Regions from separate parts of the Bacillus bruguierae genome, predicted to be linked through region 3. Evidence: predicted binding sites of a transcription regulator. Region 3 holds the regulator's gene; each other region holds the start of a gene.

Region 1 (4,179 bases), on a different contig from region 3:
ACATACAGTTGCCTTTTCTTTTGAGGGGTTAGGTAAGGAGGAAATACGATGAAAGTGTATCACAGTGTTCATGACCTAATCGGACATACACCGCTCGTTGAGATTACGCGCTTTTTACTTCCAGAAGGTGTTCGAATTTTTGCAAAGCTTGAATTTTTCAATCCAGGCGGAAGTGTGAAAGATCGGTTAGGTCGAGAATTAATTGAGGATGCTCTTACGAAAGGGCTTGTAAAGCCAGGGGGAACCATTATTGAACCGACAGCTGGCAATACAGGAATCGGACTGGCACTGGCAGCACTTGAGCATGATTTACATGTTATCGTTTGCGTTCCGGAAAAATTTAGTATTGAAAAACAAGAACTTATGAAAGCTCTTGGTGCAACAATTGTTCATACACCAACGTCACAAGGGATGACAGGTGCTATTGAAAAAGCAGCAGAACTTCTGAAAGAAATTCCAAATTCGTATTCTCCATGTCAATTTGCAAATGAAGCAAATCCACGTGCATATTATAAAACGTTAGGGCCTGAACTGTGGGAGGCACTAGATGGACATATTGATATATTTGTCGCTGGTGCTGGTACCGGTGGAACATTTATGGGAACGGCATCATATTTGAAAGAGCAAAATCAACAAATTAAAACAGTAATTGTTGAACCAGAAGGCTCTATTTTAAATGGGGGCGAAGCCGGTTCTCATGAGACAGAAGGAATTGGGCTTGAGTTTATACCACCATTTCTTAATCCAACATATTTTGATGCCATTCATACGATTTCGGATCGTGATGCGTTTTCAAGCGTTAAACACCTGGCGCAAAAAGAAGGGCTCCTCGTTGGCAGTTCTTCGGGGGCAGTACTTCATGCAAGCTTATTAGAAGCTGAGAAAGCAAAGCCAGGAACAAATATTGTAACCATTTTTCCAGATAGCAGCGAACGCTATTTGAGTAAGCATATATACAAAGGATGGGAATAAAATGAGAACAAAAACAAAGTTAATTCATGGTATTCATATCGGAGAACCTTCAACTGGATCTGTAACAGTACCGATTTATCAAACGAGTACGTACAAACAAGAAGGTGTAGGAAATCATAAAGGGTATGAATATTCACGTACAGGAAATCCAACTCGTTCAGCTCTTGAAGAAACAATTGCTGTTCTTGAAAATGGCCATGCGGGTTTTGCTTTTGGATCAGGTATGGCAGCAATTACAGCAGTAATGATGCTTTTCTCTAAAGGAGATCACGTTGTTTTAACAGATGATGTGTACGGCGGAACGTACCGCGTAATGGCAAAAGTATTGAATCGCTTTGGGATTGAACATACATTTGCTGATACAACAAACTTAGAAGAAGTAAAAGCAGCGATTCTTCCAAATACAAAAGCGATTTATGTTGAGACACCGACGAACCCGCTATTAAAAATTACGGATATTAAACAAATTGCAGCACTTGCTAAAGAACGAGGCTTATTAACAATTGTCGACAATACATTTATGACACCGTATTGGCAAACGCCAATCTCTCTTGGTGCAGATATTGTCCTTCATAGTGCAACAAAATATTTAGGCGGTCATAGTGATGTTGTTGCGGGTGTAGTAGCTGTAAATAACGAAGAGTTAGCAGAAGATCTTCACTTTGTACAAAACTCAACAGGTGGTATTTTAGGACCGCAAGATAGCTTTTTATTACTACGTGGTTTAAAAACATTAGGAGTGCGCATGGAAGAGCATGAAGCAAATGCTCGTGCAATTGCTGAGTTTTTACAAAATCATCCGAAAGTAAATAAAGTGTATTATCCAGGACTTAGCACTCATCATAACCATAACTTGGCAGCAAAACAAGCAAATGGCTTCGGTGCAATTATTTCATTTGATGTAGATAGTCAAGAAACATTAAACACTATTCTTGAAAAGGTACAATATTTTACACTTGCTGAAAGTTTAGGAGCAGTAGAAAGCTTAATTTCTATTCCTTCGCAAATGACACATGCTTCTATTCCAGCAGAGCGCCGTGCGGAACTAGGAATTACAGATACATTAATTCGTATTTCAGTTGGCATTGAAGATGGAGAAGATTTAGTTGAAGATTTAGCACGAGCGTTAGCATAAGGGAATAAGCACTATATGTATATAAATTAAAAAACGACATAAAAACCTCTTTCTTTTTTAGGGGAGGACGAGAGCATCTGGCCGTGGATAGGAGCGGTCAGGGCCTTTTCCTACCACATGCCATGGTTTAAAACAAAAGAAGCAAGCTAGTAGCGGTCGTTTATTCTATCTTAAATTTGTGAAACTTTTCACAAATTAGACACACACATATATAAATATCTAGTGTATAGTAAAAACATAAAGCGAGATGCTTCACACATAATTATGTGAAACATTTCACAAATAATAAAATTCATGTAGAAAAGGTAGTTCTATTTTTTTAAGCTAATAGGGACATATTTAGACCCCTAGGGACTTTATGAGTCCAACAGCAGAATAGGAGGAAATTACATGGTAGTCAAAGAGAAAATTGTAAATGAAGCGCAAGAAGTTACAGGCATGATTGAGACGTTAGTAAAGAAAGGTCAAAAAGCTTTACAAGCATTAGAAGGTTTTACACAGGAACAAATTGATAAAATTGTACATGAAATGGCACTTGCGGGTGTGGATCAACATATGCCGCTTGCAAAAATGGCTGTTGAAGAAACGGGCCGCGGTGTGTATGAGGATAAATGTATTAAAAATATTTTCGCAACTGAATATATTTGGAATAGTATAAAAAATGATAAAACAGTGGGAGTTATTCGTGAGGATCCACATGAGGAAGTAATAGAAATTGCAGAGCCGGTTGGTGTAGTTGCTGGGGTAACGCCAGTAACAAATCCAACATCAACAACAATGTTTAAAGCAATCATTGCGATGAAAACGAGAAACCCAATTATTTTTGCATTCCACCCTTCAGCACAGCAATGTTCTATCGCAGCTGCAAAAACAGTGCGCGATGCTGCAGTGAAAGCTGGTGCACCAGAGAACTGTATTCAATGGATTGAAAAGCCTTCTGTTGAGGCAACAAAACAATTAATGAATCATGAAGGTGTAGCGCTTGTTTTAGCAACTGGAGGAGCAGGAATGGTGAAATCAGCATATTCTACTGGTAAACCAGCCCTAGGGGTAGGCCCAGGTAACGTTCCATGCTATATGGAAAAATCAGCGAACGTGAAACGTGCTGTAAATGATGTGATTTTATCGAAAACGTTTGATAACGGTATGATTTGTGCTTCTGAACAAGCGATTATTGTGGACAAAGAAATCTATAATGATGTGAAACAAGAAATGATCGCAAATAATTGTTACTTTGTGACAGAAGAGGAACGAAAAAAATTAGAAAAGCTTGTTATTAATGAGAATACATGTGCAGTAAATAGTGATATTGTTGGGAAATCCGCACATTACATTGCAGCATTAGCAGGGATTACAGTGCCTGAAGACACAAAGATGCTTGTAGCTGAAATTAAAGGAGTCGGTGCAGCTTATCCGTTATCTCGTGAAAAATTAAGTCCAGTATTAGCTTGTATAAAAGCGAGTTCATTAGAAGATGGATTACAGCATTGTGAAAATATGTTAGAGCTTGGCGGATTAGGGCATTCTGCTGTAATTCATTCTACAAATAAAGAAGTACAAAAACAGTTTGGACTACGTATGAAAGCATGTCGTCTTATTATAAATGCTCCGTCAGCACAAGGCGGAATTGGTGATATATATAATGCTTTCATTCCATCGCTTACACTTGGATGCGGATCATACGGAAAGAACTCTGTTTCTCAAAACGTAACGGCAACACATTTAATGAACGTAAAGAGACTTGCAAATAGAAAAAAGAATATGCAGTGGTTCAAGTTGCCGCCAAAAATTTATTTTGAAAAACACGCTACGCAATATTTAGCAAGTATGCCGAACATTTCACGCGCATTCATTGTAACAGATCCTGGAATGGTGCAGCTTGGGTATATTGATGTAGTGACGCATTATTTAGCTCAACATAGAAATGATGTAAAAGTAGAAATATTCTCTGAAGTAGAACCAGATCCGTCAGATGAAACTGTATTTAAAGGTGCAGAAATGATGAGAAGCTTCAAACCAGACGTTATTATTGCTCTTGGTGGCGGATCAGCGATGGATGCAGCAAAAGGAAT
Region 2 (4,179 bases), on a different contig from region 3:
CATTTCCATGTTCACTTGATATGGAGTAAGAAGTTCAATACGTTCAGCAAATTTATCTTCTTCGCCCATAGATACCCATACATCTGTATAAATAACATCTGCACCGGCAACAGCTTCTTCCACGTTGCTCGTTACCATGACCCGATCACTATATTTTTTAGCAGTATCAATGATTTCTTGTGCTGGGAATAGTGACTCTGGAGTACAAATGCGTACTTCCATTCCTACCATCGAACCGCCAACTAATAAGCTATTCGCCACATTGTTACGTCCATCTCCGACGTAGACGAGCCTAATATCCTCTAATTTTCCGAGGTGCTCTTTTATTGTTAACAAATCTGCAAGTGTTTGTGTCGGATGCCACATGTCTGTTAAGCCATTCCATACTGGCACACCTGAGTTGTTCGCTAGAGATTCTACTGTTGCATGTGAAAATCCACGGAATTCAATACCGTCAAACATACGTCCTAACACTTTTGCTGTATCTTCAACAGATTCTTTCTTCCCGAGCTGAATATCATTTTTACCTAGGTATTCAGGATTTGCCCCTAAATCCGTACAAGCCACCGTAAATGCACAACGGGTACGAGTTGAAGTTTTTTCAAATAAAAGGGCAACATTTTTACCTTCTAAATAATGATGCGGGATACCGTTTTTCTTTTTCTCTTTTAATTCTGCCGCTAAATCAATAAGATATAAAAATTCTTCCTCTGTAAAATCTTTTTCAGCAAGAAAACTTCTTCCTTTTAAGTTTGGTTTTGTCATCATCATCATTCGTCCCTACTTTCTCTTGTATTTAGCTTAGATATCTTTTCGAACAATTGGCATACTCATGCAACGTGGACCCCCACGACCGCGAGACAATTCCGAACTTAATACTTCCACAACCTCTATACCATGCTCTCGTAATAAAGCATTGGATACATAGTTGCGATCATATGTAACAACTACTCCCGGTGCAATTGCTAATGTATTGGATCCATCGTTCCATTGTTCACGAGCAGAAGCAATCGCATCTCCTCCTCCGCAAGGAATAAGAACCAATTCGCTCAAACCTAACACTTCTTTTAAAGCCTCAGTTAAAGAAGTACGATGTGTGATTTTGAGAACTTCTTCACTCTCTCCTTTTTCCAAAATATAAATATTCATATTTCCTTTTGGATCTTGAATAGCTGGATGAATTGTAAATTTATCATAATCAACCATTGTAAATACTGTATCTAAATGCATAAATGCACGACATTTTGGAATCTCTATTGCTAGTACTTTCTTAATTTTATTTTGACGACTAAATAAATTTTTTGCTAATCGTTCAATCGCTTTAGCCGATGATCTAGCTGATACGCCAATCGCAATTGTTTCTTCATTTAAGATAAGCTCATCGCCGCCTTCAATTGGAAAATCATAGTCACGATCTAACCAAACTGGTACATTGTGACTCGCAAAGCGTGGATGATGTTTAATGATATATTCCATAAACAATGATTCACGTCTCCGTGCTGGTTCTCTCATTTTGTTAATTGTTAAACCGCCACCTATACTAGCTGCTGGGTCACGTGTAAAATATAAATTTGGCATTGGATCTAAATAAAATGGATAATGATCTTCCATTAATTCATACAGGTGGGTTTTTTTACTAGTTTCAATTTCGTTTTTACGTACGCCCCCCATAATTTTCTGAACCATTTCTTCATTTGAAAAGGAAAGTAAATATTCTTTTAAATTCTGATATGCACCATTTACGTCAGCCTGTCCTTCTTTTAAAATACGATCAACAAATTCTTCACGAAGTTTTTTATCAACTAACGCCTCAGCTGCTAGTGTTTCTAAATAAAGAACTTCAACACCCCGATTGCGTAATGTTTGCGCAAAATAATCATGTTCTTTTTGAATAATTGGTAAATATGGAATATCGTCAAATAATAATTGTTGTAAATAATCTGGCGTTAAGTTTTCCACTTCTTTACCTGGACGTTTTAATAAAACTGTTTGTAATTCTCCAATTTCTGAAGTAACATGTATCGGATGTTTCATTTGTTGTACCCCCTTTTAAATTCATTTGATGTCTACAAGTACATAATAAACAGAATGCACATATCTCTTTGTGAAAACGCTAACAATGTTAAGTGGAATATTTCACAAATTATTTTTTAAAAATCATATGTAATTGTATTTTTATAAGATATTTCATCTCATAATTAACTAACTAGGTAAAATATCACGCATATTAGCTGTATAATTGCCTCCTATTTGAGGTTAAAATTTTTTATATCGTATTAGCATAAAGTTTAGTAAAAACAAAGACGTTTTATCAGATCCATTCCGATTAGCGAAGATAAAGACACTCCTTCTGATGACTGATTAAGCCTTATGTATAAATCCATTTTAATTTTTCGACATATAAGTCGCTTCTATGCGCAGCCAGATGCTCTCGTCCCACCTAAAAAGAAAGGGAGGTTTTATGTCGTTTTTTTAACTTGTATATATAAATTAAAAAAGACTGTTCTAATTTTCATTAGAAACAGCCTTCTCATTTATATGTATAAATATATTTTGATGTTTTAACATACAATTCGCTTCTATACAAAGCTATATGAATCCATTTTGATTTTTCGACATATAGATTGCTGCTATGTAGAAAAAAGGAGCCTACTACTTTCTTTCTCCCTTTGTTTTTACTTCACGTGTGGCAGAAAAAGGCCCTGACCGCTTCTATGCATGGCCAGATACTCTCATCCACCTAAAAAGAATGGTTTTTTGTCATTTTTTCAATTTGGATTTACATAATCAACCCCAATCTATCTTTTATAATCTCCCTATCTACTTTTGACCCCGCAATTACAAGACATGTATCATTCCCACATATACATCCTATTTTTTCTTTCCAGTCTAAAGAATCTAATAAAGCACCGATAACATGAGCATTCCCAGGCAAAGTTTTAATAATAATCAGTTGTTCTACATAATCGATTTTTTCAACTACTTCTCTTATTTTTTTCTTTAGCTGTATATCTGCTCGCTGGTTCTCTTCTGTAAAAACCTTATATATTGCTACTCCTTTTGAAGAAGCTCCCTTTACTAAATTTAATTCATGAATATCTCGAGAAACCGTTGCTTGTGTGACCAATACATCACGTTCCTCTAACAACTCTACCAATTTTTCTTGTGTATCTATTTCATTCTCTCTCACCAATTGTTTAATTAGTTGTTGTCTTTTCTCTTTTTTCATGAAAGACACTCCCTCTAATATTATAGCTTTATTATATCTTGCTATAATTTTCTTCTGAAAGAGACAACGACAAATGTTGCGGAAACGTTCATATCTCTACTTTTTATAACAATTTTTCCTGTTTTCTATTTATATACAACAATCTATATTCCCTTAAAATTTTTAACAAAAATAAAGGAATTTGACGATTTATGACTAATTAACAAAAATAAGTTATTTTTATACATCTACATTTCTTTGGAGGGGGATGCATGATACAAGTTCAAAACCTTACAAAATCCTTTGGGTCTTTAAACGTGTTAAAAAACATCAATTTACACGTACAAGAAAAAGAAGTTGTTGTCTTAATCGGTGCAAGCGGTTCAGGGAAAAGTACATTACTGCGTTGTTTAAACTTCCTAGAAGTGTATGATAATGGAGAAATTTCGATACAGGGAGAACAAATTCATCCGAAACATACAAATTTAAACAACGTCCGCGAAAATGTCGGTATGGTTTTTCAACATTTCAATTTATTTCCTCATATGACCTCACTAGAAAACATCATAGAAGCCCCTATTCACGTCAAAAAGTTAGATAAAACAAAGGCAACAAGCATTGCCTACGAATTACTAGAAAAAGTCGGATTACAAGATAAAGCGAACGTAACACCCGATCTTTTATCAGGTGGTCAAAAACAGAGAATTGCTATTGCAAGAGCACTCGCAATGAACCCAACAATTATGTTATTTGACGAACCTACCTCAGCTCTCGATCCTGAGCTCGTCGGAGAAGTGCTACAAGTTATGAAAGATCTCGCAAAAGAAGGTATGACAATGATTATCGTCACACATGAAATGGGATTTGCCCGTGAGGTAGCTGACCGCATTATTTTTATGGATGACGGACAAATCGTAGAGGATGCACCCCCAGAACAATTTTTCACCGCTCCATCAAATCAGCGCGCGAAG
Region 3 (4,179 bases):
TGGTAAGATTTCTTGAATGCTAGAAACCTTTTTATCTGTAATTAAGATAAATGGGTTATCAAGAACCGCTTCCATTTTATCAGAATCAGTAATCATGTAAGGAGAAGCATATCCACGGTCAAACTGCATACCTTCTACTACATCTAATTCTGTTGTGAACCCTTTAGATTCTTCTAATGTAATAACGCCGTCGTTACCAACACGTTCCATTGCTTCTGCAATTAATTGGCCTACTTCTTCATCATCAGCAGAAATAGCAGCTACTTGTGCGATAGAAGATTTACCTTCGATTGGTTTAGAAATCTCTTTTAATTCTTTAATCGCTGCTGTAACAGCTTTTTCAATACCTTTACGAAGACCCATTGGGTTCGCACCAGCTGTTACGTTCTTTAAACCTTCACGAATCATTGCTTGCGCTAATACAGTTGCAGTTGTCGTTCCATCACCAGCTACATCATTTGTTTTGCTAGCAACTTCTGCAACTAGTTTTGCACCCATATTTTCAAATGCATCTTCTAATTCGATTTCTTTTGCAATTGTTACGCCGTCATTTGTAATAAGCGGAGAACCGAATTTTTTCTCAAGTACAACGTTGCGACCTTTTGGTCCAAGCGTAACTTTTACTGCGTTTGCAAGAGTGTCGACACCGCGAAGCATCGAACGACGTGCTTCTTCACTAAATTTAATATCTTTTGCCATAATATTTGACCCCCTTGAATTTTTAAAGATTTATATAATTAACCGATAATTGCTAAAATGTCGCTTTCACGTAAAATTAAGTATTCTGTACCTTCGTATTTCACTTCAGTACCTGCATATTTTGAGAAGATGATACGATCTCCTGTAGCTACATCTAAAGCAACACGCTCACCATTTTCAAGCACACGACCAGTACCAACTGCCACTACTTTACCTTCTTGTGGTTTTTCTTTTGCAGTGTCTGGTAGTACGATACCACTTGCTGTTTTTTCTTCTGCTTGAACAAGTTCAATTATAACGCGATCACCTAATGGCTTTAGCATGAACAACAACCTCCTCAATTTATTATGTAAATTTTATGTTTATTAGCACTCTAATACCTTGAGTGCTAACACACTTATTATAATAAAGAATCTCATTTTCTTTTGCAAGTGAAAAAATCGTAATTTTTCGGAAAACTATTCCACCCCCTCCCCAACTTGTTTAAAAACTTTTATGATTTACTTAATAATTACATAAGGGAAAACTGCAAAAAATCCATTTTTAGATTCCGTCGTTTTTTCATCTTCTCCTATGTTACAATAAGAAAGATGCCATAATTTGTTTTCTCTATGGATAGGGCATTTTCCTTTTTCTTTACAAAAAATTCAAAAAGGAGTTACGAAATTGAAGAGACAATATTGGTGGGTTATTGTTACATATATTTTGATGCAACTATCAGGGATAATTGGAGGATGGATCCTTCTAAAAAGCGGAGTATACAATAATGGACATCGGACCTTTGAACAAAAAGTTCAACTGGCAACTGCACACTGGGGACTGATTAGCTTCTTTATTGCTCTTATCATTATCCTTATGTTACTACGCAATGATACACAATCAGAAAAATGGGAGCGTGGAAAAACAAATATTCTTGCTACGATAGGATGGATTATTTTAGGAGTTTTTCTTGCTTTATTCGCCCAAGTAATTGCCGGCACAATTGAAACACAAGTTTTTAAAATTAAAGCTGAATCAGAAAATACACAAAACATTATCGAAATTATAAAAGCTGCTCCATTATTTATGATTGTTTCATCTATATTCGCTCCCATTCTTGAGGAAATTGTATTTAGAAAAATTCTATTTGGAACACTATATAAACGATATAACTTCTTTATCGCAGCGATCGTGAGCTCGCTTATATTTGCTCTCATTCATTTTGACCCTACACATTTATTAGTGTATATTTCCATGGGGCTTGTTTTTTCATTTTTATACGTACAAACAAAACGAATTATTGTCCCAATTATGGCTCATGTTATGATGAATACAAACGTTATGTTAATTACATTTGTACTTCGTCCATATCTAGAAAAAGCTGAAAAATTGCAAGGATTCATCGGAGGATTTTAAACATGCGAAATTCACCATTTGTTATGGCAACTTTGTATTTTCTTCTAGGGTGTATTTTTACATACTTAGCAATTACAAGTGTTCAAGATACAATTTGGAACTTTTACACACTATTGCTTGCCGTAATGGCAACGATTGATTTTAATTTTGCACTTCGCCTTCTTTTTTCTAAACCGAAAAAAGATAGTAAGAAGAAATAATAAAAACGCAGGAAATTCCTGCGTTTTTATTGTGGATAATTTTTCAAAAAGTACACGAGCGTTTGTAATTCTACTGCTAAATCAATATGATGAATTCGAATATGTTCTAATATGTTTAATCTAGCAGGTGTAAAGTTTAAAACACCTTGTATGCTCGTATGCGATAAGCGATCTGCTACAGATTGTGCAACAGAAGCAGGCACTGTTAATATTGCCACTTTTATATCATCTGATAATCTCTCTTCTAATTCATCCAGATGATATACTGGAATCCCTCCGATTTCTTTCCCAACTTTCTCTTCATCAACGTCAAATGCCATCTCAATTTTTGTATTATTATTTTTTGTAAAATTGTAATGTAAGAAAGCCGTACCTAAGTTACCTACCCCAATTAATGCTACGCGTGTTACATCATCTTGATCAAGTGTTTCGCGGAAAAACGACAATAAATAATTCACATTATAACCATATCCCTTTTTCCCTAATGCCCCAAAGTATGAAAAATCTCGTCGAATCGTCGCTGAATCTACTTTCACCGCTTCACTTAATTCTGCAGATGATACGCGTTGCTTACCAGATAACGATAAGTTTTGGATAAATCGATAGTATAGAGGCAATCTTTTGGCAGTCGCCTGCGGAATTTTAGGCTGCTCCATGCAACCCCCTCCTCTCTTCCTATCTGTTCAAGTGATTGAAACATATACAGAAGTTTAGCATTGAAACTTTTCCTTGTATAATAGAGAGAGAATTTCTCTATTTATGTTCAACTATACACTATTTTTAGTATGATTGAGAAATATAATCATGGCAAAGTTAAGAAATTATTTGAGGTGAAAACATTGATTTTACTACAAGTGAATAACCTTTCCAAGCTGTATGCGGCTGAAGTCATTCTTTCAAACATTAAGTTAGAAGTACAGACGCGTGATCGCATTGCACTTGTCGGGCGTAACGGCGCTGGAAAGTCTACATTATTAAAGATTATTGCAGGAGAATTATCCCATGACGGCGGAGAAATTATAAAACCGAAAGATGTATCTATCGGTTACTTAGCACAGCATACTGGTCTTGAAACATCGTTAACGATTTGGGATGAAATGCTAACAGTATTCCTCCACTTACAGCGCATGGAGAAAGAACTCCGCAGGTTAGAACAAGAAATGGGAAAAGAAGAAAATTTCACAAATGAAACTATTTACGAAAAACTATTAGCAGAGTATGATCGCCTACAATTAGATTATAAAAATGAAGGCGGCTATCAATACGAAGCTGATATTCGCTCTGTTTTAGGTGGACTTGGTTTTCCTTCAGAAACACACGAAGCGACAATCTCCACATTAAGCGGCGGACAAAAAACTCGTTTAGCTCTTGGTAAGTTATTATTAACAAAACCAGATTTACTTATTTTAGATGAGCCAACCAACCATTTAGATATCGATACATTAACGTGGCTGGAGCAATATTTACAAGGTTATCCTGGTGCTATTTTAATCGTTTCACACGATCGATACTTTCTAGATAGACTTGTAACGCAAGTATATGAAATTTCTAATAAACAAAGTCGAAAGTACACAGGAAACTACAGTAAATACTTAGAACTTAAAGCGGCGCTATATGAACAAGAAATAAAACGTTACGAGAAACAGCAAGAAGAAGTAACAAAATTACAAGACTTTATCCAAAAAAATATTACTCGTGCTTCCACAACAAAACGGGCGCAAAGCCGCCGAAAACAATTAGATCGTATGGAACTTATGGAAAAACCAATCGGTGATACAAAATCTGCTTCTTTCCACTTTGATATCGATAAACAAAGCGGTAATGATGTATTACAAGTAAAAGATGTTACCATTGGTTATAATAACGAGCCAATTATTCAAAACAT
Region 4 (4,179 bases), on a different contig from region 3:
TGGATGACAAAGTAAACGCCGTCTAAGACAGTCTTTTTATCTCCGTTATAGTTTGTTAATGCTTGTTTTACATCTTTAATGGCGTTACGAATGACATCATCGATTCCCCACATTACTTGTGTTGGGCCGTAAATTCCGTATTTTTCTAAATAGGGGAAAAGCAGATTTTCTTTACGGCTGTAGTGTTTATCCACATCCAGCAACAGATTTAAATCTTCGATTAGTTTATAAACGTTTTCTTCACTATCTTCTTTCTCGAAACGTTCGTAGTGAAGTTGAAGTTTGAAGTTAACAAGCTTATCAATTTTTTTGTTTTCAAGCTTAAATGTATGAACTGGATGCCCAGCTTGATCTTCGGGTTTATCGGATCGATGGATTTCTTCAATGGAACCCTTAAAAATAGCTGTATGCACCGAGCATAAACGTTGTACTTCTTCCACTGGAATTCCTTCTTCTTCCATGAGTGCCTGTTCAAGTTTTGAAATTTCCGCGACGGTAATATTCCCGACTGCTTCTTCAAATTGTGCCTTTACTTCTTCCACACTTTTTCCATTATGAAGATTTTTAATAATTTCCTTTAAGATAGCCTGTCTTTCAAATTGATTCATACTTTCTTGTTCACGATTATTAATTATTTCACTCATAAGGATCCTCCTCTATTCTTTCATGTTAAATCCATTATTTTTAAAAGTTTTTTTAACGATATCGAAAGAAATTCCCTTCATCCGGCATCCATTTGGAATAGTCATCACACGGCCGACCGTGTGCAGCATGCCGGGTTTCGTTATATCTTCAAAGCCTAGCTCTTTTAAGATAGGGATGATTTCAGGGTATTTGTTAGCCAAATCGCAAACGGTTTGACTAAAATCAATCATCTTTGTCATCACTCTCACCTCGGAAATAAGTGATATTAATTCTCAAAAACAATGTAACATAAAGAGAATGAATAAGAAGTGAGGAAAATCACACGTGTGATTTTTGAAAATTTGAAGGAAAAACTAGGGAACGTTAGGGGAGTACGTTGCGTAAAAAGAAGTACAAGAGGCCGTGATAAAAAGAAATTTTGTACCTACTCAGTCACTCTATGAAAAACCGATAGAAAAGCATTTTTTTAAGTGGTCGAGAGGGACTGGTTATGTATAGTAGCGGTCAGGGCCTTTTCCTGCCACGCACAAAGTTTGAAAACAAAGAAAGGCAGCGAGGTGTAGGTCCATTTTTATCTCGCTATTTGTGGGCAGTAATACTCCCACCTCAAAATTTGGCGAAAGCATTGTCCAGCTCCAGTGGCTAGAATGTTCGGTGGCTTCGCTTCTTCCTACGAGGTAAAAAACACCTCTACGTCAGAAGCTCCATCCCCCTCACATTCTGGACGAGCCACTTCCGCTTTTCTTAAGAAGTTAGGTGGGGGATAAACCACATGTAAAAGCTTGATTGGTAAGGGCTGATTAAAGTTTCATGCGTGATGTATCTCACAACATGAATTCTTATATAACTTTACAATGAGGATATAAGTCGATAGGAGGGTTTAATCTTGATTAATCGTGATTTTAACAAAAATCCATTTATTGTAATATGGGAGTTGACAAGAGCATGCCAATTAAAATGTCTTCATTGTCGCGCGGAAGCTCAGTATCATCGTCATCCTCTTGAGCTAACATTTGAAGAAGGTAAAAAACTAATTGATGATATATATGAAATGGATAATCCGATGCTTGTTTTTACCGGCGGTGATCCGTTAATGCGTCCGGATGTATATGATATTGCGGATTATGCGATAAAAAAAGGTGTTCGGGTATCTATGACACCAAGTGCTACTCCAAACGTTACGAAAGAAACAATTCAAAAAGCAAAAGAAGTAGGGCTTGCTAGATGGGCATTTAGTTTAGATGGGCCAACAGCTGAAATACATGATCATTTTAGGGGGACAGAGGGGTCATTTGAATTAACAATGAATGCGATTCGTTATTTGCATGAATTGGAAATTCCTATTCAAATTAATACTGTTGTTTCTAATTATAATGTGAATGTACTTGAAGATATGGCGAAATTAGTAGAGGAATTAGAGTGTGTGCTTTGGAGTGTATTTTTCTTAGTTCCAACGGGGCGCGGCAAGGAAACAGATATGATTTCACCAGCCGGGCATGAAAGAGTATTCCAATGGCTATATCAATTAAGTAAAAAGGTTTCTTTTGATATTAAAACAACGGCTGCTCAGCACTACAGACGTGTTGTTATTCAACAAAAAATGAGAGAGAATAAAACAACAGATCAGGCTATTCAATATCAGCATGTATTGATGAATGGAATGACGGGGCAGATTGATGGACTTGGACGTGCTCCAAAAGGGGTAAATGATGGAAACGGTTTTGTATTTATCTCTCATATTGGAGATGTATATCCAAGTGGGTTATTACCTATCAAAGCCGGGAATGTTCGAACAACACCACTAGCTGATATTTATCGAAACTCTTCCATCTTCCAAGACTTGCGTAACCCAGACAAGTATAAAGGAAAGTGTGGGGTTTGTGAGTTCCGATATGTTTGCGGAGGATCTCGCTCTAGAGCTTTTGCCATGACTGGAGATTACATGGAAAGTGAACCTTTCTGTGTATACATCCCAAAAGCATTACGAAAACAGAAACAAAACGTATAAAAATGACATTGTTGATAAAAGACTTTGGGTGAGGGTGTTAAAAGAATGAAGTTAATTATTCCAAAGCAGCATGGGGCATGGGGAATGCTGCTTATTCCATTTGTACTGGGTGTTTTAATTGGTAAAGGGACATGGTATCATATACCGCTCTTTTTGGCATGGTTGTTTGTGTACTTAGCTACGTATCCGTTATTAATGTACGTAAAACAACCACGAAAGAAGTATTATTTACATTCTTTCTTTATTTATTTTAGTGTGGCTTGTGTGTGTGCGATCATTGCTCTTATATATGAATGGCGTATTGTGTTCTTTTCCATTATTATGCTCCCATGTTTTTTCATAAATATTTACTTTTCTCGCCAAAAAAACGAACGAGCTTTACTAAATGACATGTGTGCTATTATTTTGTTTTGTATAGGGGGAATAATTAGTTATTATTTCACAATGAAAACAGTTGATGAGAAGATATGGGTTGTTGCAACTATATCATTTTTATATTTTATGGGAAGTACGTTTTATGTGAAGACGATGATTCGTGAGAAAAAGAATCCAACGTATCGCTTTGTTTCATGGGGGTATCATTCTTTACTTGTGATTGCGACTTTAATTGTATCACCGTGGTTTACCATTGCCTTTATACCAAGTTTGATACGATCTATATTCCTTTATGGTAGAAATATTTCGATTCTACAAGTGGGTATTTTAGAGAGTATAAATTCTATTTACTTTTTTGTTTCAGTAGTATTGTTAGCCAGAGCATTACTGTAATAATTATTACAGTAAGTTTGTGGGTGTTTAGTAATATTTTGATAAGGAAACTGACTCAAATATATAAATACAAATTAAAAAATCGACATAAAAGCCCTCTTTTTTTAGGTAGGCGAGAGCATCTGGCCATGCATAGAAACGGTCAGGGCCTTTTCCTACCACATGCCAGGTTTAAAACAAAAGGAGAAAGCAAGTAGCAGTCATGTTGTATTTTGCGTAACGGCGACTTATAAAGAAAAGCGGAAGCCGCTGGAGCTAGACAAAAATGTCGAAAAATTAAAATGGATATATATATAGATTCTGAAAGGACTGTATAAATAATGACTTTCTATCAAACGTTAACGCCATATTATGATGAAATTTTTCCTGCAAATGAGAAACAAATGAATTTTATAGTCTCTTATTTACAAAAAGGTAGCTCTATATTGGATGTGGGCGCAGGAACAGGTAATGTATCCCAATCACTAGTTGAAAAGGGGTTTGCTGTTACTGCGATGGAACCAGAGAAGACGCTGGCTGCAAAAATTCGGGAGAAAGCTGCAGTTTACGAAGGGATATTTAGTGTAAATACATTTGGAATGCAACAAATTGAAAATGTGCCTGGAGTATTTGATGGTATTTATTGTATTGGAAATACACTTGTTCATTTGGATAATTCGAAAGAAATCTTTAATTTTATCTGTGGATCTTATGAAAAATTAAAAGCAAACGGAAAACTAATTATTCAAATTGTAAATTATGAAAAAGTATTAGCTGAA

Evidence for each region. The regulator Rex, encoded in region 3, represses fermentation and respiration genes when NADH is low (regulators of the CRP and FNR family bind a similar motif). The targets are predictions, from matches to a motif close to TTGTGAAATATTTCACAA.
Region 1: the regulator Rex is predicted to act here: its motif matches at 2,372-2,389, upstream of adhE (bifunctional acetaldehyde-CoA/alcohol dehydrogenase).
Region 2: the regulator Rex is predicted to act here: its motif matches at 2,125-2,142, upstream of arcA (arginine deiminase).
Region 4: the regulator Rex is predicted to act here: its motif matches at 1,458-1,475, upstream of WAZ07_RS06055 (TIGR04053 family radical SAM/SPASM domain-containing protein).

The regions. Positions count from the first base shown of each region.
Region 1 is NZ_JBAWSX010000001.1:490,664-494,842, forward strand. It holds gene WAZ07_RS02420 (O-acetylserine dependent cystathionine beta-synthase) at 49-972, shown strand; gene WAZ07_RS02425 (bifunctional cystathionine gamma-lyase/homocysteine desulfhydrase) at 974-2,107, shown strand; gene adhE (bifunctional acetaldehyde-CoA/alcohol dehydrogenase) at 2,498-4,179, shown strand, end outside.
Region 2 is NZ_JBAWSX010000007.1:134,613-138,791, forward strand. It holds gene argF (ornithine carbamoyltransferase) at 1-771, opposite strand, end outside; gene arcA (arginine deiminase) at 802-2,034, opposite strand; gene argR (arginine repressor) at 2,780-3,229, opposite strand; gene WAZ07_RS13705 (amino acid ABC transporter ATP-binding protein) at 3,481-4,179, shown strand, end outside.
Region 3 is NZ_JBAWSX010000032.1:5,845-10,023, forward strand. It holds gene groL (chaperonin GroEL) at 1-699, opposite strand, end outside; gene groES (co-chaperone GroES) at 738-1,022, opposite strand; gene WAZ07_RS25845 (CPBP family intramembrane glutamic endopeptidase) at 1,366-2,094, shown strand; gene WAZ07_RS25850 (YdiK family protein) at 2,097-2,294, shown strand; gene WAZ07_RS25855 (redox-sensing transcriptional repressor Rex) at 2,321-2,950, opposite strand; gene WAZ07_RS25860 (ABC transporter ATP-binding protein) at 3,134-4,179, shown strand, end outside.
Region 4 is NZ_JBAWSX010000002.1:369,799-373,977, forward strand. It holds gene WAZ07_RS06045 (DUF438 domain-containing protein) at 1-644, opposite strand, end outside; gene WAZ07_RS06050 (DUF1858 domain-containing protein) at 657-884, opposite strand; gene WAZ07_RS06055 (TIGR04053 family radical SAM/SPASM domain-containing protein) at 1,532-2,653, shown strand; gene WAZ07_RS06060 (YwiC-like family protein) at 2,699-3,421, shown strand; gene WAZ07_RS06065 (class I SAM-dependent methyltransferase) at 3,742-4,179, shown strand, end outside.